Regions from separate parts of the Paenibacillus sp. FSL H7-0735 genome, predicted to be linked through region 2. Evidence: riboswitches for the same ligand, from Rfam matches in the RefSeq annotation. Region 2 holds a riboswitch; each other region holds the start of a gene.
The links. Region 2 has a riboswitch for thiamine pyrophosphate ahead of NSS82_RS02395 (ABC transporter substrate-binding protein). Riboswitches for the same ligand answer to the same signal wherever they lie in the genome.

Region 1 (3,872 bases), 2.7 Mb from region 2:
GCATCACTGACCGCTTTCACCAGCTCATCATTGCCTTTCAGGAATACTGCGGCACTTTGTGATCCTTCAGGAATCTCATCAACCACTTTAATTTTTGCATCTGGTTTTTGTTTTTTTAGATCCAGATAAGACAAGCCATCATTCACAGTTGCATCAATACGTCCCGAAGTCAGCAGGTCCATCGCTTGATTGAAACCATCTGTAGCTACGATTTCAGCACCGTTCTCACGAGCGATATCGGATAAATTACTTGTCAGGGATTGTCCGGCTTTTTTACCTTTAAGATCGGCAAAGGTCTTAATATCCTCATTGTCTTCGCTCACGATCAATACTGCTTTGGATACGATATAGGGTTCAGAGAAATCATATTTCACTTTGCGATCTTCGTTAATGGAAACTTCATTGAAAATGACATCAAACCGTTTCGCATCCATCCCAGCAAAAATACCATCCCACTGAGTTTCAAAAAATTCAGCTTCAACACCTAAACGTTTGGCTACTTCTTCAGCAATTTCCACGTCAAAACCAGTCAATTTCCCCGCAGTGTCATGATAAGTAAAAGGTGCATAAGTCCCTTCTGTACCTATCCGCAATTTGCCGCTGGCCTTCACAGCCTCCAAACTGTTTTGCGCTGAAGATGCTGTTCCACCATTCGTTCCAGCTGTTGGTTCAGCAGCCGTATTGGTATTCGAATTATTGCCGCAAGCCGCTACAAGGACCACGGTTAACGCCAATATAATAGTTAAACTCCATTTTTTCATTCTTAAATCCCCTCTCTCTATCCGGTTTTTTTCCGGTAAATTGAATAGTACACTGCCATCACATGATCGTCAATACTTTTTTCCGATTATATACATCGGAATTATAATATTAACTAGATTTCTACCTATATCTTACCCAATCTTGGATTAATCCTTCACTTCTTTCTCTCTTTACTTCTCAGAAAGATATGGTATATTTATAAACAAATTAATATGGACCTGTTATTTCACTAGGGGAGTCGGCCGACTGAGACGGAGCTTCAAGCTCCGGACCCTTAGAACCTGATCTGGATCATACCAGCGGAGGGAAGTGGAGCAGAATTTTCATCAAGCATGTTAAGTGTTATTATGCAGAATGAACTTTTTGACCCATTCATTTCCTCTGGAAATGGATGGGTCTTTATTTGTTTAGGCGCTCCACAAAAATTTTAGGAGGTTAGATCATCACGACCATTTTATCTATTCAAGGCCTAACCTACTCTTTTCCGGAATCTGAGCAACCCCCTGTATTCGCAGATCTATCCATGGATATCAGGCAAGGGGAATTCGTCTCCGTAGTAGGTGCTAGCGGATGCGGGAAAAGTACATTTTTCAAAACGATTGCCGGTTTACTCGAACCTACTCACGGAAAAATAAAACTCTCTACGCACCCGTCAACCGCTAGTCGTTTAGGTCAGATCGCTTATATGCCTCAGCAGGATTTATTGCTGCCTTGGAGGACAGTGCTCGACAACTGCCTTTTGCCTTGGGAGATCAAGCCCAGATTCAATAAACAAGAAACGATCACTCAGATTCGGGAAATGTTGACCCGCTTCGGCTTAGCAGATGTAGAGAAGGCTTATCCCCATGAACTTTCGGGAGGAATGAAACAGCGAGTCGCATTTCTGCGCACCTTAGTGGCTGGAGGCGGAAGTGGTCTTATGCTGCTGGATGAGCCCTTTGGCGCTCTCGATGCCATGACCAAACGCGAGATACACCGTTGGCTGTTGGAGTTATGGGGTGAATTGAATCAGACGATTATGCTCATCACTCATGATCTGGAAGAAGCACTATTGCTCAGTGACCGGATTTATTTATTATCTGGCGGTGCGCACAGCGAATTACAGGAGATCGTTGTGGATCTACCAAGGCCAAGACATTATAAGATGAACTATGAACCCCGGTTTATAGCACTACGGGAAGAGTTGGAGCGAAGATTGCATGCAACCTATACCTTTTAAAAAACATCTAGACAACTATGGTCCCTTCCTTCTTCTGGTACTGCTCATTCTTGTAATCTGGGAGGCAGCTGTTCGCCTTCACATGATTCCAGCCTTTATTCTCCCTGCACCTTCCTCTATTGGAATCGCATTGATCGAGCACAGGCAATTATTATTTGGACAGCATTTATTGGCGACGTTACAGGAGATACTGGTGGGTTTTGTCCTTTCTGTTATTTGTGGTGTATTGCTGGGCACTGGAATGTTCCTGTATCGCCCCATAGAAAAGGCCATCTATCCCTTTCTTATCATTAGCCAGACGATCCCATTAATTGCGCTATCCCCCATTTTTATTATGTGGTTCGGATATTCGCTGTGGAGCAAAGTGGCTGTGGTGTTTTTGACGGCTTTTTTTCCAGTCGTAGTGAGTACATATGATGGACTTCGTACAAGTGGCCAGACTTACAAGGACTTATTATTAACATTTGGTGCAAACCGCTGGCAGCTGCTTGTCAAAACCCAAATTCCACTGGCGTTGCCTGCTTTTTTCTCTGGCTTAAAGCTGTCCATTGTATACTGCGTCATCGGAGCTACTATCGGGGAATGGCTCGGCGGCAGTAAAGGACTCGGTTACTTCAGCCGCAGAATGGCCGGAAATATGCAGAGCGATGAAATGTTCGCGGCTGTATTTCTGCTGTCCGCGCTTGGTGTGGTGCTTTTTCTGGCGATAGCTTTACTCGAACAATTATTTTTAAAGAAAAGAGGATCAAACCAATGAATCATTTAAAATCCCCACAACGAGGACTTTTTTCTGTATTTCTAGTATGCACACTTTTGCTCTTAAGCAGCTGCGGGAAGGCAGACAAGCTAAATAACAATGCCCAAACCGGTTCCTCCAATACCGAAAATAAGCAGTCACACAAGCTGACGATTATGCTTGATTGGTATCCCAATGCCGTTCATTCCTTTCTATACGCTGCGCAACAGCAAGGTTTTTTCCAAGAGGAAGGTTTGGATGTCGAGATCAAAATGCCTGCGGACAGCAATGATTCCCTAAAGCTTGTTGCAGCGAATCAAATTGATCTAGCGCTCAGTTATCAACCTCAGGTACTTATGGCACGCGGCGAGAAAATCCCTGTACGTTCGATTGCAGCAATCGTGCGGCATCCACTGAATCATCTGATGGTTCCTCAGGCTGGCAGTATTCATAGTCCAAAAGAGCTCGCGGGAAAACAAATCGGCTATTCCTCCATTCCGCTCTATGAAGCGATGATTCGGACAATGATCCAGAGTGATGGAGGCGATCCTTCATCCGCCAAGCTGATTGACGTAGGTTTTGACCTCATCCCTGCGATCTCTACTGGACAAGTAGACGCAATAATGGGCGGGTTCATCAACCATGAACAACTAATCCTTGAAAAAGAGGGACATCCGGTCACTTCGCTTAATCCAACGGATTACGGAGTACCTGACTATTATGAGCTTGTGCTGGTGGCCAGCGAACAAGGATTGCAAAATTCTGAAGCCTACTTTAAAAAATTTCTAAATGCCATTACAAAAGGACAGGAATTTGTGGAGCAGAATCCTGAACAAGCCCTGGATTTACTGGTTGCACATGAAGATGCAACTTCACCGCTCGACAAGGAGATTGAGAAAAAAAGTCTTGAGATTCTGCTGCCGCTGATGAATGCTGGCAATCAATCTTTTGGATATCAAGACCCGACATCTTGGGAAAAGGTTCAGCAGTGGTTATCCACCAACGATCTTCTACCAGAAGATATTAAAGCACAGGAAGCTTTTATCAATCTGTAGCATTTAGTTAATTATTTATCCAATCTTGAGGAGGAATTATGATGAGTTATTTAGCCAAAGTACGGGAAGCCAACCCGTTGATCCACAACATCACTAATAT
Region 2 (3,872 bases):
ACATGTTGTGCTGGGATCTATTCTGCCCGTTCTACTGCAACATTATGATCAAAATTACAGTGCTGGCGGTGAATTAATCTTTAGTCAATTCGCTGGTTTTTTAGCAGGCGTGTTGGTCTCTCCCCTACTTAATCGCCGCTTCGGTAAACGTGGAGGCATCCTCATTGCCACCAGTCTTCTAATAGTTGCAGAAGTTGCCTATGCCTTTCTACCGCCTTGGGGCTGGATGTATTTTATCGCTGTTGCCGCAGGTTTTGGTTTCGGGATGATCGAAGCGGTTATCGGCACCATCATTATTGGTGCTGTAACCGAAGGAACGGCTATTGCGATGAGCCGGCTCGAAGTTCTATTCGGGATAGGCGCACTCGTGATGCCGCTTATCGCCAGTCCGCTCATTGCTGCCGGAGCGTGGAGATTGGCCTTTCTAATCGTCGCTGCCTTCTCTTTGATTTCTCTTATCCTCTGGGCAAGAGGACACTTTGGTAATCTACAACGCATGCTGGATGAACGTGCCTCTGTCCAAGGAGCAGACAATTCGCATTCCTCAAGCTCACGTTCTAACAAAAAATTTCCGTATAAAGGTAAGCAATGGATTCTGCTAGGGATCTTCATCGTTTTCTTTTTTCTTTATGTAGGCACAGAGATGAGTTTAGTCAACTTTATGCCGGCTATCTTTATTGCCAAGCTAGGGATGACAGAGTCTGCGGCAGCACTGACAGTCACTTTCTTTTGGCTGGCGATGTCTACAGGAAGATTGTTTGCGGGTGTAATTGCCGAAAAAATATCTTATCGCGTGTACATTCTCAGCAGCTGTTTACTAACCTTGTTACTGCTGACACTCTTTCCGTTCACTGAAAATCGTATGGCTGCTTTCATTGTAATTCTGCTGCTGGGGCTGTTTATGTCCGGTATTTTCTCCATTGCATTGGTTTTCTCCAGCAAAATGCTGCCTGGCACCGAAGAGTCAACACCCAGCATTATGATTGCTTCCGGAGGCGTTGGTGGTGCTTTGCTACCTCTGTTTACGGGCTGGTCTATGGATCATTTAGAAGTGGCGCAAACAGCCGGATTACTTGCCACTTTTGCTGCCTTCTTGTTCCTGCTAAGCATTGCCGCATGGAGGTTCCAAGCCAGGCAAGCGGTGGAAGGAAAGAGTTCCCGTATTTAGAATAGTATCAACGTTATCCTTTTAGGGTAATGTGATCTATAAGCATATTCTGAGCACAAGGATGGACAATGAATGAATGAGTCTTTAAATGAGTCTTCAACTGAGCCTTTGTTACATACTGCGCTTATGCAGTTTATATTTCCCTTCTCTATAAAAAAGGGCGATTCTAAGCAGCTTATCCAGCAATTACAGGACGACGGATTCACACGTTTTTTTCTGGATAACAAAGAACTGGAAGCTGCCTATTATGGAGAAGGTTACTGTGTTTCCCATGAACGAATGGAGCGCACCTATTTACCGTTTGCCGCACACGTCCTTTTTCCGCGCAGGAAGGATGCCGACTCGTTTCGCCGTTTTTCCAGAGTAAATAATCTCGACTGCATTCTGGAGATTCCGCAGCATTCTATATTTTTCAAAATTCTCTCGACGGATATATTCATATGTCCCTTTCAGCTTGGATTCGTGACGATACGTGTCCAGCTGGAGGGGGATTCGATTCCCTTTAGTATTGCCCTAGAATTCGCGGATCGTTTCCGTGCGCTAGAGAAAACCTTCATACAGGATGACTACACTTATATTCATTGCGGGGAACAGACCTATGAGATGGTAGAGGATTTTGTCTTCCGAAATTTGGTGGATGGACTGGAGCCATATCTGGATCAATCGGATATCAATGGGGCTTATTTTGAGACCCTTCCTTTTTTCGTAGATGAAAGAATGCAGGTACAAGCTTTTTACGGCTTTCAGAATGAAGAAAGTTCTGATGAGATTAGTGTAAATCTACGCTATCGCGCCTCACAGCTTGATGGAATTGATCTGAACGGAAAGCCCTATGCCAGTGCAAGCGATCCAGCGTATATTGCAAACTATTGTCATGAGCATTCCTATAATCGCTGGGGTCCAGACACGTATTATATGATGAATGAGCAGACCTTTTGCTGCATGACCCGGGCTGAACAGGAGATTGCTGTAAGTCTAGCCAACCAGATGTACGGGCAATATTATTACGGATTTTTACTCAATATTTTCCACAAAATCGTTCTGCTGAAGCTCGCCAATATGCACTCCCGACTTCGGATTAATCATGATTATGAGGAAATAGACAATCTAATCTATTCCATCAATAAGTTCTCGGCAAAGTTCTACTTCTTGGAGTTGATTTCCCAGTCGCAGGGCCGGGAGATATTTCTTCAGCTGCGTAAAGTATACGGAAACGACGCTTTATTCGAGGAAGTGAAAGAAACCTTAAATGACCTGTTTCAGTATCAGGATAAGTTTCAGTCCAAGCGACGGGATAATCTGCTGATGATTCTCACTGTATTTACGGTAGTAAGCGGGATTTACGGCATGAATCAGGTCATTGACGATCTGGATGGAAAGATTCAATGGAGTAAAATGATTGGATATTCCCCCTTTGAATTTCTTGCCCTCTTCGTGATCATGAGCGGGATTCTGATCAGCGTTGTCCTCACGCTAGGGGCGCTGGTTAGTGAGCTTAAACGGCGTCACCGCAAGAAATATAAAGATCTAGACTAGCAAAAAAGAAACTACTGGATTGGAAAAATTCAGGAGTGCACTACTAGACATTCCGAGTACAGCCGTCTATAATACACCGTATGCGAGAAATATAAGATATAAAGTATGGGTACAAAACTTATACTTACTTATATTGCACATAGAAATACCCGTTAACTTCATAGAACCAGGGGTGCTGGAATTGGCCGGCTGAGATTGTATCCCACAAGATACTGACCCTTATACCTGATCTGGATAATGCCAGCGTAGGAATCGCCAATTGGTTCTGGTCCCTGTGACCTTGACTAACCTTGCGCCAAGCCAGCGTCCCGATCACTCGGGGCGCTTTTTTTGTAAGATCACTAAAAGATGTAGAAAAACGTACATACTACACTTTACGGTTCATGTTGTGAAGACGGGATTCTTGTAACCTTAAAGGAGAGAAGAAGACATGCACCTCAAAAAAGCACTTACGTTGTGCCTCACCTGTGTACTCATTCTTGCCATTGCCGGATGCGGCAGCAACAATGGGAATACAGCCGGAAACAAAGCAAATGCTACTGATCCAACTGCAGCGGCTGGCACGGATGCTCCAAAAGAGCTCACCAAAGTTAAAGTCGCACTCGACTGGACACCGAACACAAATCATACCGGTCTATACGTAGCTAAGGATCTTGGTTACTACGCTGAAGAAGGCCTGGACGTCGAGATCGTTCAACCAGGCGCAGCGGGTTCTGATACTATGGTTACCTCTGGCGAAGCCGCTTTTGGAATCAGCGCCCAAGAAGGATTAACGCTAGCCCGTCTACAAGGCGTACCCCTTGTCTCGATAGCAGCTATTATTCAGCATAATACGTCGGGATTCGCCGCTCCAGTAGATCGCAATATTAAATCACCAAAGGATTTCGAAGGTAAAACCTACGGAGGCTGGGGCTCACCAGCCGAAGAAGCAGCCATGAAAGCTATCATGGATCCTGAAGGTGGCGATGTGAAAAAGGTGAAGCTGATCAGTATCGGTGAAGCTGATTATTTTACCGCCGTCAAACGTGACATTGATTTCGCCTGGATTTTCTACGCTTGGACTGGCGTTGAGGCTGAGTTGCGTGGCGAGCCATTGGATATGCTGTACTTAAAGGATTATGCGCCACAGCTCGATTATTACACGCCTGTGCTGACGACGAGTGAGAAG
Region 3 (3,872 bases), 2.0 Mb from region 2:
GTTGCTGCCGGAGAGAGCAATGCCAGCAAATCATTTTCGTTCAGCTTGTCTTTTCCAAGCGCCCGCTTAACGTCATCCTCCCGGAACTCCTTCCACAGCTGCTCATAAGGATACTGCTCCAAGCGGGCCAGTGTGTCAAAAAAGCTCATGCTAATCCTCCCTCCTTTGGTGAACCTATCAAATTCAGTTCAGAAATCCAGTCAACGGTGACGAAGCAAAAGCAACTTCTTCTACAGGACCGAGTCCTGCCAAATAAGCTTTGCGGCCAGCGGATATCGCCTCGCGGAACGCTTCCGCCATGACGAGCGGATTACGTGCCGTTGCGATAGCCGTATTAAGCAGAACAGCAGCGGCCCCCATCTCCATTGCTTCCGCCGCTTCCGAGGGCTTGCCAATTCCGGCATCTACAATAATCGGCAAATTCACTTCTTCAATAAGAATACGCACAAGCTCCTTGGTGCGCAGGCCGCGATTCGTCCCGATCGGCGCACCAAGCGGCATCACAGCAGCAGCACCGGCATCTCTCAGACGTAAAGCAGCCGAAAGGTCCGGACTCATATATGGCAGTACTACAAAACCCTCCGCCGCTAGAATCTCTGTAGCTCGTATGGTCTCCAGATTATCTGGAAGCAGGTATTTCTGATCATTGATCACTTCGATCTTCACCCAGTTCCCCAGTCCCGCAGCTCTTGCTAATCTCGCAATACGGACTGCCTCTTCCGCTGTACGCGCTCCTGAGGTATTAGGCAGAAGAGTCATGTGGCCGGGAATGTGGTTCATGATATTTTCTGCTCCACCTTCCGGGTCCACTCGGCGAAGCGCTACAGTAATCACCTGAGAACCAGAGCTTGCGATCACTTCGGGGATCAGAGCATTCCGGCTATATTTTCCGGTTCCGATAAATAATCTACTAGTTAATTCGATGCCTCCAATATGTAACGGGTCATGCATGAAATTACCTCCCTTTGGTTCTTATAAATTTCTCAAAATTCTATACCGCTCCATCTCAACCCCCACCAACAAAGTGCACCAGTTCCAAACGATCATCCTCGCTCAGAGCAGTACTTTCATAATTCTCCTTACTGACAATTTCTCCATTCAGCTCAATGATCATCAGACGACCCGACCACTCAGGAAGACTGATCAAATCAGCTATAGTTTGAATACCACCAGAACACTCTGCGGATTTCCCGTTAATCAACAGTCTCATTCTGAATCACCCCCTTCGCCTATGCTTTTACCTCCCGGCTATGAATGAACCGCCTTATGAATAGCTTTGGCGGCCTCATAAGGATCATCCGCTCCGCAAATTCCGGACATCACAGCAATTCCTGCCGCGCCTTGCCTAATGATCTGCGCCGCATTAGCGGGACCAATTCCGCCAATCGCAATTACAGGAATAGAGCTAGTCTTCACCGTTTCTGCAAGCAGCTCTAACCCACGTGCGGGCAGCCCTAGCTTGCTCGCCGAGGGAAATACATGGCCAAACAAGCAATAATCAGCTCCCTGCTCTGAAGCATTCGCCGCTTCTTCCGGAGAATGAACCGATCTCCCCAGCCAAAGCTGAGGTGCAATTCGCCGGGCTGTAAGCGGGCTCAGACTGTGCCCAGCCAACTGAACACCCGCGGCACCAGCTGCCAATGCTACATCGATCCGGTCATTGATTATCAGTTTGGTAGCGGGTATACCGGCAGCCAACAGCTCCTGTGCCGCAGAGAGCAGTTCGCGTGCTGGACATTGCTTCTCTCTTAAGTGAATATAATCGACCCATGTCTGCACCGTGACAGCCAGTTCAACAAATTGTCTCAACAGCTGCTTGCCGTCTGATATTAGATGGATCTCAGCTTGTACCACTCGCGTCTCCTCTCTCTCACTTCCCTGTAGGCCAGTAAAAAACAAAAAAACTGCCCCCGTAAGGAAGGCAGTCAGAATCTGTATATAGACGGTACTACAAATAGCCCGACAACAGAAATTCGTTCTCCACTTCCCTACGCTGGTCTTAACCAGATCAGGTTCAAAGGGTCCGGAAATCCATTCCGTCTCAGCCAATCGGCACCCCTAGTGACATAAATATACAATTTTGAAATACTAACGTGGTTTATAGTAACATATTTTTTTATTGAAATACACCCATTTATTCACATTAGCTGTACTAATCTAACCGTTTACTACCTCGCCACCATTTACATGAATAACCTGTCCAGTCACATAACTGGAATCGTCAGAGGCTAGATATACATAGGCTGGCGCCAGCTCCTCTGGTTGTCCAGGCCGTTTCATAGGCTGCGTGCCTCCAAACTCGCTAACCTGCTTCGCATCAAAGGTAGAGGGAATTAGCGGTGTCCAGATTGGACCTGGTGCTACACCGTTTACCCGTATGCCCTTCTCCGCCAGATTCGTGGACAAAGATCGTGTGAAACTCAGGATAGCTCCTTTAGTTGATGAATAGTCCAGCAGCTGCGGGCTTCCGCGATAAGCGGTAATTGAAGTTGTATTTATAATTGTAGATCCTGCTTTTAAATGAGGCATAGCTGCTTTTGTTAAATAGAACATCGCAAATATATTCGTACGGAAAGTACGCTCTAGCTGCTCGGAAGTAATATCCTCGATCTTAGCTTGCGGATGTTGCTCCGCCGCGTTATTGATGAGAATATCAAGCTTTCCTAAGCCCTCTACCGTCTGTTTAATAAGATCCTTACAGAATTTCTCGTCACCGATATCACCTGGAATTAGGATACATTTGCGGCCTTCCTGCTCGACCTGACGTTTAGTTTCCTCTGCATCTGAGTGTTCATTAAGATATGAAATGACCACATCAGCACCTTCTTTAGCAAAAAGCACAGCAACTGCACGCCCAATTCCGCTGTCTCCACCGGTAATCAACGCCGCCTTGTCTTGCAGTTTACCTGCTGCTTTATAATTTGCCGGCTCGTATTTGGGCAGCGGCGTCATTTCACTCTCAATCCCTGGCTGATGATGCTGCTCCTGTGGGGGTAAGGTTTTTGTAGCTTGTTTATTATTGCCTGACATCTTCCCTATCTCCTCTCGTTAAGCAAATTGATAGTTAACTGATCATCTTAGGATGGCACAACAATGCATGTTTATACGCTGGGTTTGTCATTTTCTTAAATCGCTTTACGAATCTTACTTACCACAATGCAAGTAGAAATAAACAACCGTGGATGTAAACTGCTGTAAGTGGAGAGGACTTCACTGCATACAAAAAGGCACAGCACCGCTGCTGTGCCTTGAATTGTTCACCCTAACTATTTCAAAGAAGAAACATGATTTTCTGCATTCACTTCATGTTCCAGTACCCACATAAAATAAAGAGCCTTAGCTGCTTTCTCCCGGGTCACTATGGCTTTAGGTTCTAGTTCTGTCCCATTGACCATTTGACCTCTAGCAATCCCCACTTCAGATCTAATAAGCCCTAATTCATAAGCACTTTTCACTTTTGAAATTAAAAAGGGAGAAATGTCCGCCGTATCAACCAGCTGCTGCCAGGATACAAGTGGATAGTACATCGCTCCTCTAGCTCCTGGATCCAGATTGAAATCATAACCAGGATCTCCTGGCACTACTGCTGTGCCGTTATAATCAGTCATGTACTTAGGTTTATTAGCAAACTTTACTTGGTAAACATCATAGAGAATAGCACCCATCGTTTCACGTGACAGCTTACCTTTCGGGTAATAGGCAAGATCTGATCTTTCCACTTTCATTAACTTAGAAACACTGCGTGTGAATTCAGCAACTGTCATCTCCGTATCTGGCTTAAAATTCCCTTGACGGTCTTTGCCCATTACTCCCAGCTGGATTAATTTTTCAATTTGATTGCGGTAATAAGCAGCTTCCCCGGTCGTCGTATC

Region 1: another riboswitch for thiamine pyrophosphate. It lies ahead of NSS82_RS14420 (ABC transporter ATP-binding protein); the one in region 2 lies ahead of NSS82_RS02395 (ABC transporter substrate-binding protein).
Region 3: another riboswitch for thiamine pyrophosphate. It lies ahead of NSS82_RS11150 (thiamine phosphate synthase); the one in region 2 lies ahead of NSS82_RS02395 (ABC transporter substrate-binding protein).

What each region holds. Positions count from the first base shown of each region.
Region 1 is NZ_JBBOZH010000001.1:3,195,459-3,199,330, reverse strand. Features, by position in the region: gene NSS82_RS14425 (amino acid ABC transporter substrate-binding protein) at 1-761, opposite strand, end outside; TPP riboswitch at 984-1,087, shown strand; gene NSS82_RS14420 (ABC transporter ATP-binding protein) at 1,286-1,981, shown strand; gene NSS82_RS14415 (ABC transporter permease) at 1,962-2,738, shown strand; gene NSS82_RS14410 (ABC transporter substrate-binding protein) at 2,735-3,772, shown strand; gene thiM (hydroxyethylthiazole kinase) at 3,814-3,872, shown strand, end outside.
Region 2 is NZ_JBBOZH010000001.1:530,611-534,482, reverse strand. Features, by position in the region: gene NSS82_RS02405 (MFS transporter) at 1-1,168, shown strand, start outside; gene NSS82_RS02400 (hypothetical protein) at 1,241-2,704, shown strand; TPP riboswitch at 2,863-2,973, shown strand; gene NSS82_RS02395 (ABC transporter substrate-binding protein) at 3,135-3,872, shown strand, end outside.
Region 3 is NZ_JBBOZH010000001.1:2,480,663-2,484,534, reverse strand. Features, by position in the region: gene thiH (2-iminoacetate synthase ThiH) at 1-149, opposite strand, end outside; gene NSS82_RS11160 (thiazole synthase) at 184-951, opposite strand; gene thiS (sulfur carrier protein ThiS) at 1,007-1,210, opposite strand; gene NSS82_RS11150 (thiamine phosphate synthase) at 1,249-1,854, opposite strand; TPP riboswitch at 1,969-2,070, opposite strand; gene NSS82_RS11145 (SDR family oxidoreductase) at 2,158-3,030, opposite strand; gene NSS82_RS11140 (GDSL-type esterase/lipase family protein) at 3,267-3,872, opposite strand, start outside.